DNA from 3 places in the Sphingomonas sp. FG14 genome. Region 1 is predicted to be linked to each of the others. Evidence: riboswitches for the same ligand, from Rfam matches in the RefSeq annotation. Region 1 holds a riboswitch; each other region holds the start of a gene.
What was found. Region 1 has a riboswitch for cobalamin ahead of ACODTA_RS00720 (TonB-dependent receptor plug domain-containing protein). Riboswitches for the same ligand answer to the same signal wherever they lie in the genome.
Positions count from the first base shown of each region.

Region 2: it holds a riboswitch for cobalamin, as region 1 does, so the genes downstream of both, cobW (cobalamin biosynthesis protein CobW) here and ACODTA_RS00720 (TonB-dependent receptor plug domain-containing protein) in region 1, are expected to answer to the same signal.
Region 3: it holds a riboswitch for cobalamin, as region 1 does, so the genes downstream of both, ACODTA_RS08725 (TonB-dependent receptor plug domain-containing protein) here and ACODTA_RS00720 (TonB-dependent receptor plug domain-containing protein) in region 1, are expected to answer to the same signal.

Region 1 is NZ_JBMDKK010000001.1:157,223-162,402, reverse strand. It holds gene ACODTA_RS00730 (O-antigen ligase family protein) at 1-186, opposite strand, end outside; gene ACODTA_RS00725 (polysaccharide biosynthesis protein) at 332-2,227, opposite strand; cobalamin riboswitch at 2,407-2,605, shown strand; gene ACODTA_RS00720 (TonB-dependent receptor plug domain-containing protein) at 2,687-4,588, shown strand; gene ACODTA_RS00715 (ABC transporter substrate-binding protein) at 4,660-5,180, shown strand, end outside.
Region 2 is NZ_JBMDKK010000002.1:106,520-111,699, reverse strand. It holds gene cobN (cobaltochelatase subunit CobN) at 1-2,295, opposite strand, end outside; gene cobW (cobalamin biosynthesis protein CobW) at 2,295-3,341, opposite strand; cobalamin riboswitch at 3,587-3,824, opposite strand; gene ACODTA_RS08685 (D-alanine--D-alanine ligase family protein) at 3,902-4,939, opposite strand; gene ACODTA_RS08680 (lipopolysaccharide biosynthesis protein) at 5,016-5,180, shown strand, end outside.
Region 3 is NZ_JBMDKK010000002.1:115,371-120,550, forward strand. It holds gene ACODTA_RS08710 (FecCD family ABC transporter permease) at 1-481, shown strand, start outside; gene ACODTA_RS08715 (ABC transporter ATP-binding protein) at 475-1,248, shown strand; gene ACODTA_RS08720 (phytanoyl-CoA dioxygenase family protein) at 1,245-1,937, shown strand; cobalamin riboswitch at 1,965-2,158, shown strand; gene ACODTA_RS08725 (TonB-dependent receptor plug domain-containing protein) at 2,302-4,242, shown strand; gene ACODTA_RS08730 (DUF7676 family protein) at 4,242-4,820, shown strand; gene ACODTA_RS08735 (hypothetical protein) at 4,834-5,180, shown strand, end outside.

The DNA.
Region 1 (5,180 bases):
GATTTGAGCGTGCTCAAGTCCCCAGATGCCAAAGCCGAGTGTCAACGCCGCCACCGGGCGCAGTATCACGAGCGACTGAACGTCGGCGCGTGCGCTGCCACCTGTCAGGAATGCCAGCACCACAAAGGCCACCAACATCCAGAAAACCCAATCAGTGCGCAGTTTTTGAGAGAATCTTTCGGTCACATGAAACCGTTATCGCAGGAGCGCCCCCACGGACGTGCACAGGCAGTTCCTGATGGCAGCACGGAATGGCAAAAACAAGCCCAGCTTTCAATATGTACGCTGGAAAGCACCGCTCGGAAATTCACCCTGCAATCAACCCGTGTCGTCAAACCCGCTTCTCGTGCCGCAGACGTTCCAGCGCCACGAAATCGAACATCTCATCGGTCGACTCAAACTCTGGAACAACCTCCCTCAAGATCGCGCAGGTCGACAACGGATCACCATTGCGAAGGGCCGTCATAAGTGCTTGCAGCATCCTGTCCAGTTCCAGCCACGCCACAAAACGTTCATTGGCCATCTGGATGCGCGGATGCCCCGTTTCGCGCGAATCCGCTCCGATCAGCAGTTCTTCGTAGAGCTTTTCGCCCGGCCGAAGGCCGACCACCTCGATTTCGATATCGCCATCCGGATTATCTCCATCCCGCACCGTGAGGCCCGAGAGCTCGATCATGTTGCGCGCCATGTCGATGATGCGGACCGGCTCTCCCATGTCGAGCACGAACACCTCGCCACCCTGCGCCATCGCACCTGCCTGGAGAACCAGTTGCGCGGCTTCCGGAATCGTCATGAAATAGCGGATGATATCGGGATGCGTGATCGTAATCGGTCCACCGGCCGCGATCTGCCCGCGAAACAACGGCACGACCGAACCGTTGGAACCCAGCACATTCCCGAATCGCACCATTGAAAAGCGGGTCTCGCCGCCTTCGGCATGAAGTGCCTGCAGGATCAGTTCCGCCAGCCGCTTGCTGGTTCCCATGACGTTCGTCGGCCTGACCGCCTTGTCCGTGCTGATCAGGACGAAACTCGCCACGCCATATTGCCGCGCCAATTGCGCCATGGTGAGCGTACCGATCACATTGTTGCGGACGCCCTCTACCGGATTGTGCTCAACCAGTGGAACATGCTTGTAAGCGGCCGCGTGGAAGATGCTCTCCGGCCGCCACACCGATACGATCTCTTCCATCCGCGCAGCGTCGCAAACCGATGCGAGCAGAGGAACCAGCGGGAAATCGAGCTGCGGCGCTCCTGCCAGTTCCTGATGCAGCGTATAGAGCATGAACTCGCTGTTATCGACCAGCAGCAGCGTCCTCGGTCCGATCGCCGCGATCTGGCGGCACAGTTCACTGCCGATCGACCCGCCCGCCCCGGTGACGAGCACCGTCTTTCCGGCGATATCCCGCGCCAGCAGCGCGGGATCCGGCGGCACCGATGCGCGCCCCAGCAGATCCTCGATATCCAGCTCCTTCAGATCGGCGATGGAGATCTTGCCGCGCGCGATGTCCATGAGCCCGGGCAAGGTGCGAACGTGCAGCCCATATTCCTTGAGATCGCGCACGATTTCCGTCCGCCGCGCACGATTGGCGGACGGGATGGCGAGCAATATCTCGGTCACCTCGGCCCGAACGACGAGATCGCGCAAGGCATGAGGTCCATAGATGGTCACGCCATTCATCGTCGAGTTGGCAAGCGCCGGATCGTCGTCGACGAACCCGACCAGCTGCATCTCGCTGCTCGACCGCATCGCGGATGCAAGCTGACGGCCGGCCGACCCGGCGCCATAGATCAGAACGCGCGGCACCTGCCCTCGCCGCCACAACGCCTGATATGTCTCCCCCAGAAAGGCGCTCGCCAGGGTGCGCGAGCCCGCAACGAAAAGGAACAGCAGGATCGGCTGGATCAGGCCGATCGTTCGGGGCACGCCGGGAATGGCGCCAAGCGTGAACAGCAAGGCGAACGGGATGGCATAGACGGTAACCGCCTTGCCGATGGTCAGCAGGGCGGCTCCGCCGGAATATCGGAAGATCGTCCGGTAGAGACCGAAGCTGACGAAAATCGGCAAGGCAAGTGCGATCGACGCCAGGATGGGCAATACCGGCGGACCTTCGATCTCCACCCATTCGCCGATCCTGAGATAGAAGGCCAGCAGAACGCTGACCACGCAGATCGCTGCATCGACCGAAAGCACGATCAACCGCTTGGCCGCACGAGGCAGAGCCAAGACAGAATTTACGAAGTCACTGGTTTTCAAGATGTCATTAATCCGCTTCCCGAGCGCCCTTTACGCCGAAGCCGCCCGCATCGCAAACGGTCCGCCGCCCTGAATTTACACCACCGTTGTCAATACACGACCATATTCGGCACTTGTCGCTCCCCTTGGCTTTCATGCCGTCCATCGCTATGCGCCCGCCCATGACGGGTTCCCGGCGACGGGATGAAAAGGGAACGGGGTGCGGCCTTTGGCTGAAGCCCCGGCAGCCCCCGCTACTGTAACCGGCGAGCCATCGCGCCATATGCCACTGGGGTTCTTCCCGGGAAGGCGGCGCGAACCAGGCATTGACCCGGGAGCCAGGAGACCTGCCCGTCATCGTCGTTCTTCCACGCGGGCGGGGTGCACCGGGCGGGCGAGGTCCTCCTCGTTTGGCGACATCGTGACGTCGTTGAACGAAGGGACATTGCCGTGAAGACCATTTCGACCATCGCATTTGCCGCCGCATTTGCCGGCACCGCCACGCCAGCGCTTGCCGACGACGCGCCGGAAGACATCATCATCACCGCGATCGGCGCGTCACAGAATGCCGACGAGACCGGCCAGGCCGTCACCATCATCGATCGCGCAGCGATCGAACGCAGCCAGGCGGTGGTCGCGACCGATCTGCTGATGCACACCCCCGGCGTGTCGGTGACGCGCACCGGCGGCCCCGGCGCCGTGACCGCGCTGCGCATCCGCGGTGCCGAGGACGGGCAGACGCTGGTGCTGATCGACGGCGTCCGCGCGGGCGATCCTTCCGCGCCCTCCGGCGCGTTCGATTTCGGGCATCTGATGATCGGCAATTTCGATCGGATCGAAGTGGTGCGCGGCCCCAATTCGGTGCCCTGGGGCAGCCAGGCACTGGGCGGCGTCGTCAACATCATGACGGCGCGGCCAGCCGAGGGGCTGCAGGCTCGCGCACGCGCCGAATACGGCTCCTATGACAGCGTCAACGCCACCGCGCAGCTTTCGGGCAGCAGTGGCGCTTTTTCGGGGTCGATCGGCGGCAACTGGTATCGCACCGATGGCGTCTCGCAATATGCCGGCGGCACGGAACGCGACGGCTTCCGCCAATATGGCGCTAATGCCCGGCTGGGCATCGCGCTGGGCGAGGATTTCGATATCGACCTGCGCGGCAACTTCGCCGACAGCCGCACCGATCTCGACGGGTTCGCGCCGCCGACCTACGCGTTCGGCGATACCGACGAATATTCGACCGCGCGGGAGATCTACGGCTATGCCGGGCTCAATGCCCGGCTCTTCGACGGCAAGCTGAAGAACCGCCTCGCGTTCGTCATCGCCGATATCGACCGCGACAATTTCAATCCCGCTTTCGGCCCCGTGCCCACGTTCCTCGCACGCGGCCGCACCGAGCGTTTCGAATATCAGGGCGATCTGACGTTCTCCGACATGTTCCGCGCCGTGTTTGGTGCGGAGACCGAGACGTCGAAGCTGCTGACCGACGACGGCTTTTCCCGCACCGCCGCAAAGACCGGCATCGACAGCTTCCATGGCCAGATCATCGTCAAGCCGATCGCCGTGCTGACCCTGACCGGCGGCGTACGCCATGATGACCATGAACAGTTCGGCGGCCACACCACGATCGGCGCCAATGCAGCGCTGAAGCTGGGTACCGGCACTTTGCTGCGCGCCAATTACGGCGAGGGCTTCAAGGCGCCCACGCTGTTCCAGCTCGACGCCAGCCTGACCGGTTACGGCAATCCGCTACTCAAGCCCGAACAGGCGAAAAGCTATGATGTCGGCATCCAGCAGACCTTGCTCGACGGCGCGCTCGTCGCCGGCGTGACGCTGTTCCAGCGCCGCACGCGCAACCAGATCGACTTCATCTCCTGTTCGGCTCCGTTCACGGGCATCTGCGCGAACCGCCCCTATGGCACCTATGACAATATCGCCAGGGCGCGTGCGAAGGGACTGGAATTCCTGCTGGAGATGAAGCCGGTCGAGGCGCTCGACTTCACGGCTTCCTACAGCTTCACCGATGCGGAAAACCGCACGCCGGGCGCCAATTTCGGCAAGGAACTCGCCCGCCGCCCGCGCCACACCGTCAGCGCCGCGATCGATTACACGCCGATGGACGGGCTGAGCCTGGGCGCGGACGTGCTGCATGTCGGCGACAGCTTCGACAATGCGGCGAACAGCGTGCGGCTCGATTCCTATTTGCTGACCGGCATCCGTGCCGCTTACGCGATCGACGGACGCTTCACTCTCTACGGCCGCGTCGATAACCTGTTCGACGTGAACTATCAGACCGTCTCGGGCTACGGCACCTTCGGCCGCGCCGCCTATATCGGCGTGCGGGCGGGATTCTGATGTTCCGGAGCGCTTCCCGAAAAAGTGGGAACCGGTTTTTCGGCCAGGAAGCGCTCCAAACATTAAAACTCATGCGCTGGTGGCCGATGATCCTGCCGCTCGCGGGATGTTCGGCTGCCGGCGTGCCTGAAGCGCGCCATTCGACGATTGTTTCCACCAATCCGTGCGCCGATGCGATCCTGATGGAGATCGCGCCGCATGAGCGGATCGCGGCGATCAGCCATTATTCGCGCGAGCCGGGATCGAGTTCGATCGATCCCGCACTGGCCCGCCGATTTCGCGCAACCGCCGGCACTGCCGAAGAGGTGGTCGCGCTTCACCCCGAACTCGTCATTTTCGGACGCTTCGAGCCGGCAGCGTCGCGCAACGCCTATGCCCGCGCAGGGATCCGGACTTTGGCGATAGACACGCCCTCAACGATCGCCGAAGCGCGCGCGCAGGTGATGACGATCGCAGATGCGATCGGGGAACCCGCACGCGGCCGCGCGCTCGTCGCGCGGATCGACGCCGCCGCAACGGCGGCCGCCCCGCCACCCGGCACCGCCCCCGTCCCCGCGCTGCTTTGGCACGCGGGCGGGCTCGTCTCTGGTGC
Region 2 (5,180 bases), on a different contig from region 1:
CCATGGCGCATCCGACAGCATCGCCAGACGATCCGGGCGCACTCCGGCCCAGGCGTCGCCCATCCGGCAATCGAGCGGATCGAAACCGAGCCCGAAATCCTCGGCCATCGCGCGCAGCAGCGACGCCTGCCCGACGCCGTCATGCCCGCGCGGCGTTCGCGACAATGCGACCAGCAGATCGGTGCGCAGCCGTCCCTCGGGCGAACGCGTGAAGACATGCAGCCCGTCGCGGATCTGCATTTCCTTCAACTCGCACAGATAATTGTCGAGCGCGGCCAGCGCGTCCTCGCCATCGCCGACGGCGCCCGCATCCGCATCGAGCCCCTGGGCACGCGCGAGGTTCAGGATCTCGCCCTTCAGATGCGCGATGCGGCGCGGATCCATCCCCGCCGCCAGATAATATTCGTCGACCAGCGCCTCCAGCGCCTTCAACGGGCCATAGCTTTCGGCGCGCGTCAGCGGCGGCGTCAGATGATCGATGATCGCCGCGCCGATCCGGCGCTTGGCCTGCGTCCCCTCCCCCGGATCGTTGACGATGAAGGGATAAAGCTGCGGCACCGGCCCGGCGCAGACCTCTGGAAAGCAGCTTTCCGAAAGCGCCAGCGCCTTGCCCGGCAGCCATTCGAGATTGCCGTGCTTGCCGACATGGACGACCGCATGCGCGCCGAAATGCCGGTTCAGCCAGATATGGAAGGCGAGATAGGCGTGCGGCGGCACCAGCGCCGGATCGTGATAGCTCGCCTTGGGATCGATATGATAGCCGCGTGCGGGCTGGACCGCGACCGCGATCGCGCCAAACCTGCGGACCGCGAGCCGGAAAGCGCCGTCACGCACGAAGGGATCCGCGTCCGCCGCACCCCAGCGATCGACAACAGCGGCGCGGACATCGGCGGGCATGGCCTGGAAAGCCGCATGATAGTCGGCCAGCGGCAGCGCGACATCCCCGTCGCGATCGGCCGAGCCCGGCGCGTTGGTGACACCCGAAAGCATGGCCGCCATCAGCGCCGCGCCATCGGCGGGCGCATCCGCCACGGCATAGCCCGCTTCCGCCAGCGCTGCGAGGATCGCGGCGGCGCTGGCGGGCGTATCGAGGCCGACGCCATTGCCGACGCGCCCGTCGCGATTGGGATAATTGGCGAGCACCAGCGCGACGCGGCGATCGGCCGGCGCCGTCCGGCGCAGCGCCGCCCAGCCGGCGGCGAGATCGGCGACGAACGCGACGCGGCCGGGCAGGACGCGCGGCACGACGATGCCGCATTCGGTGCGCGGATCGAAACGCTCCGCCGCCTTGAAGGCGATGGCGCGCGTGAACAGCCGTCCGTCGACTTCGGGCAGGGCGACGTTCATCGCCAGGTCGCGGGGGCCAAGCCCGCGCGGGCTTTCCGCCCAACTGCCCTCATCCACCCCCGCGAACACCGCCTGCAGGATGGTGCAGTCCGCCGCTTCGAGTATGCCGGGGATGCGCGCCTCCCCCGGCGACGAGGCGGCGAAGGAGGTGGCGTTGACGATCACGTCGGGCGCGGTTTCGGCGATCAGGCCACGCAGCCAGTCGACCGCGAAGGGTTCGCGCAACGCGCGGACATGGACGGCGACGACATTCAGCCCGCGCTCGCGGAGCGCCGAGACCATCGCGTCGACCGCGTCGAGCGTGCCCGCCACCATCAGCGCGCGATAGAAGACGAACAGCGCCACCGGCCGATCCGGGGCCCAGTCCGCACGAACGTCGGCGAGCGTCGGGCGGTCGCGCCCCGCCACATGGAGCCCCGCATCCGCGACGGGCACGGGATCGTCGGGCGGACCGGCATCGCGCCCGATCAGGCGCGCGGCGAAGCGCAGAAAGGCCGTGGCGTTGGCGACGCCGCCCTGCCGCAGATAATCGCGCAGGCGATCACGGCTTTCCGGCGGCACCGTCGAGGCGCGGTCGAGCGCCGGATCGGCCTCGCGCCCGTCCGCGATCGCCGCGAAGGCGATGCCGCGTTCACGCGCGACGCGGGCGATCTCGTCGATGCCATAGGGCCAATAGGCCTTGCCGCCGAGCAGGATCACGCAGACGAACTTCGCCTTCGCGATCACGCTCTCGACATGGAGATCGACCGAATAGGGATGTTTGAGCAGCAGCAGATTGGCGAGCCGCACGCTCGGCCCCGCATCGGGCAGCGCCTCCGCCGCGCGCGAAAAACAGGCAAGCTCGCTGTCCGCCACCGACAGGATCACGATATCCCCCGGCGACTGGCCAAGGTCGATCGCCTCGTCGCCGCTGGAGATCGTGCCCGGGGTGGCGGACAGCAGGTGCATCAGGCGATGTCCCCGCTCAGTCGGGCGCCCAGTTCGGCCGCGATCCGCTGCTGATCGAGCCCCTTCTGCCCGATGACGACGAGCTGCGAGACGCGCGGTTCATCCGCCCTCCACGCACGATCGAAATGCTGCTGGATGCGCGGGCCGACTCCCTGGATCACCAGCCGCGCCGACCGCCCCGCGACCGCCACGAACCCCTTGATGCGCAATATGTCGTGCTCGGCGATCAGGCGGGACATCGCCGCGACGACTGGCGCCGCGTCCTCGATCTCACCGCCCGTCACCACGAAGCTGTCGAAATCGTCATGGTCGTGATCGGGATCGCTGTCGTGATGCGAGGGGCGCGTATCGAGATCGTCCTCCGCGCCGGCGAGCAGCCCCAGCAGCACGGCGGCATCGACGGCGCCATGATCGGCGCGCACGATCTTCACGCCGGCGCGCGTGTCGGCGGAGAGATCGCCCTCGATCCGCGCCAGCGCGTCGCCATCGACCAGATCGGCCTTGTTGAGGATGACGAGATCGGCGCAGGCGAGCTGATCCTCGAACAACTCCTCCAGCGGGCTGTCGTGATCGAGCGAGGGATCGGCGGCGCGCGCGATCGCCAGCGCCGCCTCGTCGGTGGCGAAGCGCCCGGCGGCGACGGCATCCGCGTCGATCAGCGCGACCACGCCGTCCACCGTCGCGCGCGTGCGGATATCCGGCCATTGGAACGCCTTCACCAGCGGCTTGGGCAGCGCCAGGCCGGAGGTTTCGATGATGATGTGTTCGGGCGGGTTGGGCCGATCGAGCAGCTTGAGCATGGTCGGCAGGAAATCGTCGGCGACGGTGCAGCAGATGCAGCCATTGGCGAGCTCGACGACATCCTCGTCGGGGCAGGCCGCGTCGTTGCAGCCCCTGAGCAATTCGCCGTCGACGCCGACATCGCCGAACTCGTTCACGATCAGCGCGAGCCGCCGCCCCTTCGTGTTCTGGAGAAGATGCCGGATCAGCGTGGTCTTGCCCGCGCCCAGGAAGCCGGTGATGACGGTGGTCGGAATCCTGCTCATGCGCGCGTACCCCCGGTGATGCGGGCGGACGGCGACTGGCGCGGTGGAACGATCGGAATCATGATGTCACTCCCCGGCGCCGTGCAACGACATGGCGGGGCGTGCCGATGCCAAGGCATCGGTCGACGCGCGACGACGGGCGGGCGCCGGAGGCACCCGTAACCGCGCACCGATGCGGCCCCGCCGCATGGTTCGTCGCTCAGACGGAGAGAGACCGTGCCGAGACCATCCCCTGGATCAAGGCAAGAGCGACCGGTGCGCCGGCAGGTCTCCTGGCTCGCGGGTCAAGGCTTGATGCACGCCTTCCCAGGCATGGCGCATCCGCGCCGGCCCAGTGGCTGCGCCCATCCCGATCAGGATGGACGCCTGTGCATCGCGCTCGCCGCTTACAGTTGCAGGGACAGCCCCGGATTCGGACGATCGCTCGTCCTCACCGTGTTCCCGAATTAAGCCCTTTCGGGCACCGGCGCGATCTTTCGAGATGCGGACATCGCCCGCCTCTCGAAAGCGGCCATAGGCGAAATCGCCGCGCGAACCAATCGCTCAATGCGAGCCCGCGATCATGCCACCCGCGTCGTCACGCCCTGCGCCCGCACGGCGCGGATCAGCCCCTGCCGCTCAAGGCTGTGCGCCAGGATGGTCTCGACCAGCCCGGCATGGCTGACGCCGATCGAGCGCGCCGAACGGCTGATCGTCTTGCGCGACCAGAGATTGCAGGAGAGATTCACTTCCATGAAACGCAACCCGCCGGTTGCTGGATCATCGCGGAACTCGAAGCGGCCATAGTCGAAGGGCCAGAGTTCGGGCAGCAGCGCGCGGACATGCGCTTCCAACCGCGCGACCAGGTCCCTGTCCTCCACCGGCTCGAGCGGATCGTCCGCCGTGACGACCAGGTTGCGCTTTTCCTCATAGGAACGGACCTCACCGGGGCGCGCCGTTGGATAATAGCCGAAGCTGGGCAGCAGCCATGGGCCGTCCGCGCCGACAACGGGCACGGCCAGATCGATCAGCGGCGCATAAGGCTCGATGATCACGTCATGGCCCGACGCCAATATGCCTTCGGCGTGCGCGCGCGCCTCCGCCCAGTTATCGATGATCTTCACGCCCCAGCTCGCCGAGGACGCATTGGGCTTCACCACCAGCCGATCCCAGGCGAAATCCGGTTCGCTCACCCCGCCCTGCCCCTGACGGACGATCGCCCAGGGGGTGACGGGCACGCCGCGCCGCTCGGCCACCGATTTCATCAGATGCTTGTCGTCGGACAGGCCGCGCAGGATCGGCGAGGCCCCAAGAAAGGGCAGCCCGAGCCGGCGCAGCAGCAACGGCCCCAGCATCTCGCTGTTCACGAAACCGCCGCGATTGAGCAGGGTCACGACGAAATCGGCGTCGGGCCGCTCGAACAGGTCCTCATACCGGTTGGCCGGCGTCACGTTCAGGCCGATCTCGCGGAGCGTCGTCAGCATCTCGTGATGATAGACGGCATGGGTTCCATCCTCGCGATCGGGCACGCCGCCGGACAGCGCGTGCTTGGCCAGGAACAGGATATTGAGCCGCGCCTTGTCGGCATCGGCGATCGAGAGCTGCTTGGGATGGGGCATGGCTACACCTTTTCAATCTATTTAATAGAGAATAGGTGCGTTGACAAGTCCGGGTAAATGGTGAGCAACCGGCGCGATGAGCGGCGACGCACCCGAAACGATCACCAGCCGAGACGTCGCCAGGGGCCTTGGCACGACGCTGCTCGCGCGGCTGGGCGGGGTGATCGATGTCGTCGCGCAGCCCGTCTATGTCTGGCTGTTCGGGCTGGCGAGCTTCGGCCTTTACGCGGTGCTGTGGGCC
Region 3 (5,180 bases), on a different contig from region 1:
CGCCGCGATGGAGATCATGGCGTGGCTGATGGGATCGATCGAGAACCGGTCCTACCACCATGTCTGGGTGGCGCTGCCCTGCATCGTCATCGGCGCGGCGCTGCTGCTGGCGGATGGCCGCGCGCTCGATGCGCTGACCTTGGGGGAGGACGGCGCCCGCGCCCTGGGCGCGGACCTGCGGGTGACGCGCCTGCGCCTGCTGCTGGGCGTCGCGGTCGGGGTTGGCGGCGCGGTCGCCGTGTCCGGATCGATCGGCTTTGTCGGGCTGATCGTGCCGCACCTGATCCGCCCGCTCACCGACCGCAGCCCCTCCGCGATCCTGCTGCCCTCCGCGCTTGGCGGCGCGGCGCTGCTGACCCTGGCCGATATCGGCGTGCGGCTGATCCCGACCAACGCCGAACTGAAGCTGGGCGTGGTGACCGCCTTTCTCGGCGTGCCGGTCTTCCTTGTCTATCTCATGAGGGAGCGCCGCTTATGGTGACCATCTCTCTCGACGCGGCATGTGTCCGGCTCGGCCGGCGGCTGGTGGTGGACGGCGTGTCGGCCCGGCTCGACGCCGGCGCGCTGGTCGGCATCATCGGGCCGAACGGCGCCGGCAAGTCGACATTGCTGCGCGCGATGCTCGGACTCGTCCCGCTGGCATCCGGCGCGGTCGCGATCGATGGCGAGGCCGTGCCCGCGATGCGCCGTGCCGCCATCGCCCGCAAGCTCGCCTATCTGCCGCAGGGCCAGCTTCTTCATTGGCCGCTGACGGTGGAGCGGCTCGTCTCGCTCGGCCGGCTGCCGCATCTGGCGCCGATGTCCGCCATGTCGCCGGCCGATATCGCTGCGGTCGAGCGCGCGATCGAACGCGCCGACGTCGCCGGGCTGCGCGGCCGGGTGGCCACCGAATTGTCGGGTGGCGAGCGCGCACGCGTGCTGCTGGCGCGGACGCTGGCGGTGGAGGCGCCCGCGCTGCTGGCGGACGAGCCGCTCGCCTCGCTCGATCCGGGGCACCAGATCGACGTCATGGCGCTGCTCCAGCGCGAGGCGCGCGCCGGGGCGCTGGTGGTGACGGTGCTCCACGATCTCACCATGGCGGCGCGCTATTGCGATCGCCTGCTGCTGATGGATCGCGGCGTGCTCGTCGCCGACGGCGCGCCGCTCGACGTGCTGACCGCCGAACGCCTGCGCAGCGTCTACGGCATCAGCGCGATGATCGACCCGCCGATGATCGTGCCCATCGCCCGTTCGCCGGAGCCCGCATGATGCAGGACCAATTCGCCGCGCAGGGCTTCTGTGCCGTCAAGCTGTTCGATCCCGACATGGTTCGCGCGGCACAGGACGATATCGTCGAACTGGTCGATCGCGTGGCCGGTGCGCTGTATATGCCGGCGGATCGCAGCCTGCCCGGCGCGCCGCTCGCCGACCGGCTCGATCGCATCGCCGCCGTCGAGCAATCCTATGCCAATCTGCTGCGCGTCGCCATCTGCACCGATGCGCATCGCGGGCCGCGCCTCGCCGCGCTCGCGGGCAGCCCCCCGCTGATCGAGACCGCCGCCCGGCTTGCCGGCCGCCCGATCGACGGATCGGTCATGCGCGTGCGCGCCAGCATCGCCGCCTTCCCCGAGCATCGCCATGACTGGCATTCGGATGTGGCGATCGACGACGGCACGAGCTGCGGACGCGTCCGCGTCACCGCCTGGATCCCGTTGAGCGATGCCGGCCCGGACAATGGCGGGCTGGAAGTGGTGCCGGGCAAACGCGCCGCGCCCTTCGAGCACCGGCGCGACGGCGGTTTCGCGATCCCCGCGGAGACGCTGGCGGGCCTGCCGCGCATCCAGCCCGATTGCCCGGCCGGCACCGTGTTGTTCCTCGACCGGTTCACGCCGCACCGCACCTTGCCGGTCCTGAATGCCGCGCGTTTCGCGCTCGTCATCTGGTTCAAGGCGGGATGAGCGTTGACGCACCGCAGCATCGGATTTAATGCCGGGCCTGCGACAGGTTCCCCGGGGACGGGGATGAAAAGGGAACGGGGTTCGAGACCCCGGCTGCCCCTGCAACTGTGAGCGGTGAGCCATCGGGCCATATGCCATTGGGATCCCCAGGATCCTGAGAAGGCGGCCCGAACCGGCATTGACCCGCAAGCCAGGAGACCTGCCCGTCGCGGTCGTCTTTCGCGCGGACAGGGTGTGCCGAGCGGACGGGGGTCAACCCGAGCGACGACATGCACGGACCGCGTTTTCGCGGGGGTCGAGGCATGCCCGTTCGGCAGCACGATTCCGCTTGAGCGCGGCCCATTTGTCCGGGGTACGCCGCTCAATGCTGAAGTCCATTTCGTTTCTCCCACTCCTGTTCTCGACCGCCGCCTATGCCCAGGTCGAGGCTCCATCCCCCGCCGATGATGGCGATGAGGCGATCGTCGTCACCGCGACGCGGCTGCCCGTCACCGCCGATCAGGTGCCGGCGTCGCTGACCGTGATCGACAAGGCCGCGATCGACGCCTCGCAGGCGGTGATCGTCTCCGATCTGCTGGTGCGGACGCCGGGCATCACGATCACGCGCAACGGCGGCTATGGCACGTCGACGGGCATCCGCATCCGGGGCGCGGACAGCGATCAGACCGTGGTCGTCATCGACGGCGTCAAGCTGAACGATCCCTCGTCCACGGGCGGCGGCTATAATTTCGCCAATCTGATGGTCGGCGATACCGCGCGGATCGAGATATTGCGCGGGCCGCAGTCGATCCTGTGGGGCAGCCAGGCGATCGGCGGCGTCGTCAATGTCGTGACCGCCCTGCCCGAACGCGCGCTGGAAGCGAGCTTCGACGTCGAGGCGGGATCGCGCGAGACGGTGAGCGCCCGCGCGGGCATCGGCGGGGTCGCCGGTCCCTTGCGCTGGCGCGTCTCCGGCTTCAGCTTCGTCACCGACGGCATCAGCGCGCTTTCGCCCCGGCTGGGCGCGACCGAGCGCGACGGCTATCGCAATCGCGGCGGCAATGCCCGCTTCAACCTCGATCTGGGCGGCGGCGCGATGATCGACCTGCGCGGCTCCTACGCATCGGGCCGCGTCGATATCGACGCGACCACGGGCGATACGCCCGCCTTCAACCTGAACGAGGAGATGTTCGGCTATGCCGGCGTCGTCGTGCCGCTGTTCGACGGCCGGCTCGTCAATCGCTTCGCGATCTCCGCCACGCGCACCGATCGCGACGGCTTCGATCCGCGCCGCGCGCGGCCGCGCAATCTGGACAGTAATGGCTGGCTCGAACGCTATGAGTATCAGGGCACCGCAACGATCGCGGAGGGCTGGCAGGCGACCTTCGGGCTCGAGCGCGAGGAAAGCCGCTTCCGCAACTATGCGACGATACCCGCCAGCCCGACCACGGCCATTCCCGCGCCGATCCGCGCCAATGCCCGGCTCGACAGCGCCTATGCCCAGCTTTCCGCGCGGATCGTCGCTCCGCTGACGGTGAATGCGGGCGTGCGCCATGACGATCACGATCGGTTCGGCGGCAATACCGTGTTCGGTGGCGGCGCCGTGCTGTCGCTGTTCGACGAGCGGACGCTGATCCGCGCAAGCTATGGCGAGGGTTTCAAGGCGCCGACCTTGTATCAGCTCGGCAGCCAGTACGGGAATTCCGCGCTGCGCCCCGAAACGTCGAAGGGCTGGGAGGTCGGGGTTGAGCAGCGCCTGTTCGATCGCGCGCTCACGCTCTCCGCCACATATTTCGATCGCAACGCGCGCGACCTGATCGTCTTCTACAGTTGCTCGGGCGCGCCGGCCGGGCTTTGCCTGGTGCCGGGTTCCGCCACCGTCGGGCGGCTCGGCTATTACGACAATGTCAGCCGCACGAAGACGCGCGGGGTGGAACTGGGCGGCGCACTGGATCTGGGCGGTCTTTCGCTCGCCGCCAATTATAGCTGGATCGACGCCGAGAACCGCTCGCCCGGCGCGCTGTTCGGCAAGGCGCTCCGGCGATTGCCCGCGCATAGCGCCAATGCGGAGGCGAGCTATCGCTGGGACTTCGGCCTGTCGCTGGGAGCGGCGCTCCGCTGGTCGGGCGATGCGTTCGAGAACGAGGCCAACAGCGTGGTGCTGCGCGACTATACGCTGGTCGACCTGCGCGCTTCGATGCGGCTGACTGACAGCTTCGAGCTCTATGGCCGCGTCGAGAATCTGTTCGACCGGTATTACGAGACCGCGCTCAACTATAATTCGCTCGGCCGATCGATCCATGCCGGCATCCGGGGGCGCTTCTGATGGACGCGCTCGCACCCCATGCCCCGATCGAGAAGCGCGTCGCCGTGGTGAACGGCCGGACGGAGGAGGTCTGGCCGCTCTCGCGCGACGAGCAATTCCTGTTCGCGCTCTACACCGAACTGTTCGACGATCATTGGGACAAGCTGACCTGGGGGCCGCTGATCCCCGGCGCCGCCTATGAACTCAAATGTCCGGGCAAGCCCGAACGCATCTCGCTGTCGGCGGGCGGTTATCTGACCATCCATTGGGGCGCCAGGGGGCATTTCCATCTCTGCCTCGCCGCCAAAAGCACGAGCGATCCGGTGCTCGCGGCGCGCCGCAGCCCCGGCCGCGTCGAGCTGTACCGGCGTCTGGATGGAGACGGATATCCCATCTCCTGGGGCATCCGCATGTTCAACGGGCATGACGAGCCGCAGATCACGATCTTCCTGCCCAATCCCTTCCTGAAACCCGAGGACCGCATCGCCGAAACGCCCGACTGGGACCGGCTGGCGCTGTGGGACGATCTGTTTCCGCGCCTGACCGGCAGCCCGACCGATGGTCGGGACCGGCTGGGCAAGGGCTATGCGAAAAACTGAGCGGAGAATGACGATGACGATCAATACCGAAAGCCGTCTGCCCCGGAGCCCTTTGGCACAGCGCGGCGCCTCCACCATCTGGATCATGTTGCTGACCGTGGCGAGCACCGTCACGACGCTCCTCCTGTCCTGCGCGACGCCGTTTCCCGCGCTCGCCGCGCTCGCCGCCGTCCATATGCATCGGCGTGACGGCATGACGTTGATGGGGCTCGCCTGGCTCGCCAGCCAGCTCACCGGCTTCCTGATCCTGGGTTACGAGATGAAGGAGACCACGACGGGCTGGGCAATCGGCCTGGCGGTCGCCGCGCTGGGCTCCGCCGCCGGCGCCTATGCCGCGCTCGATCGCCTGGGCGGCAGATC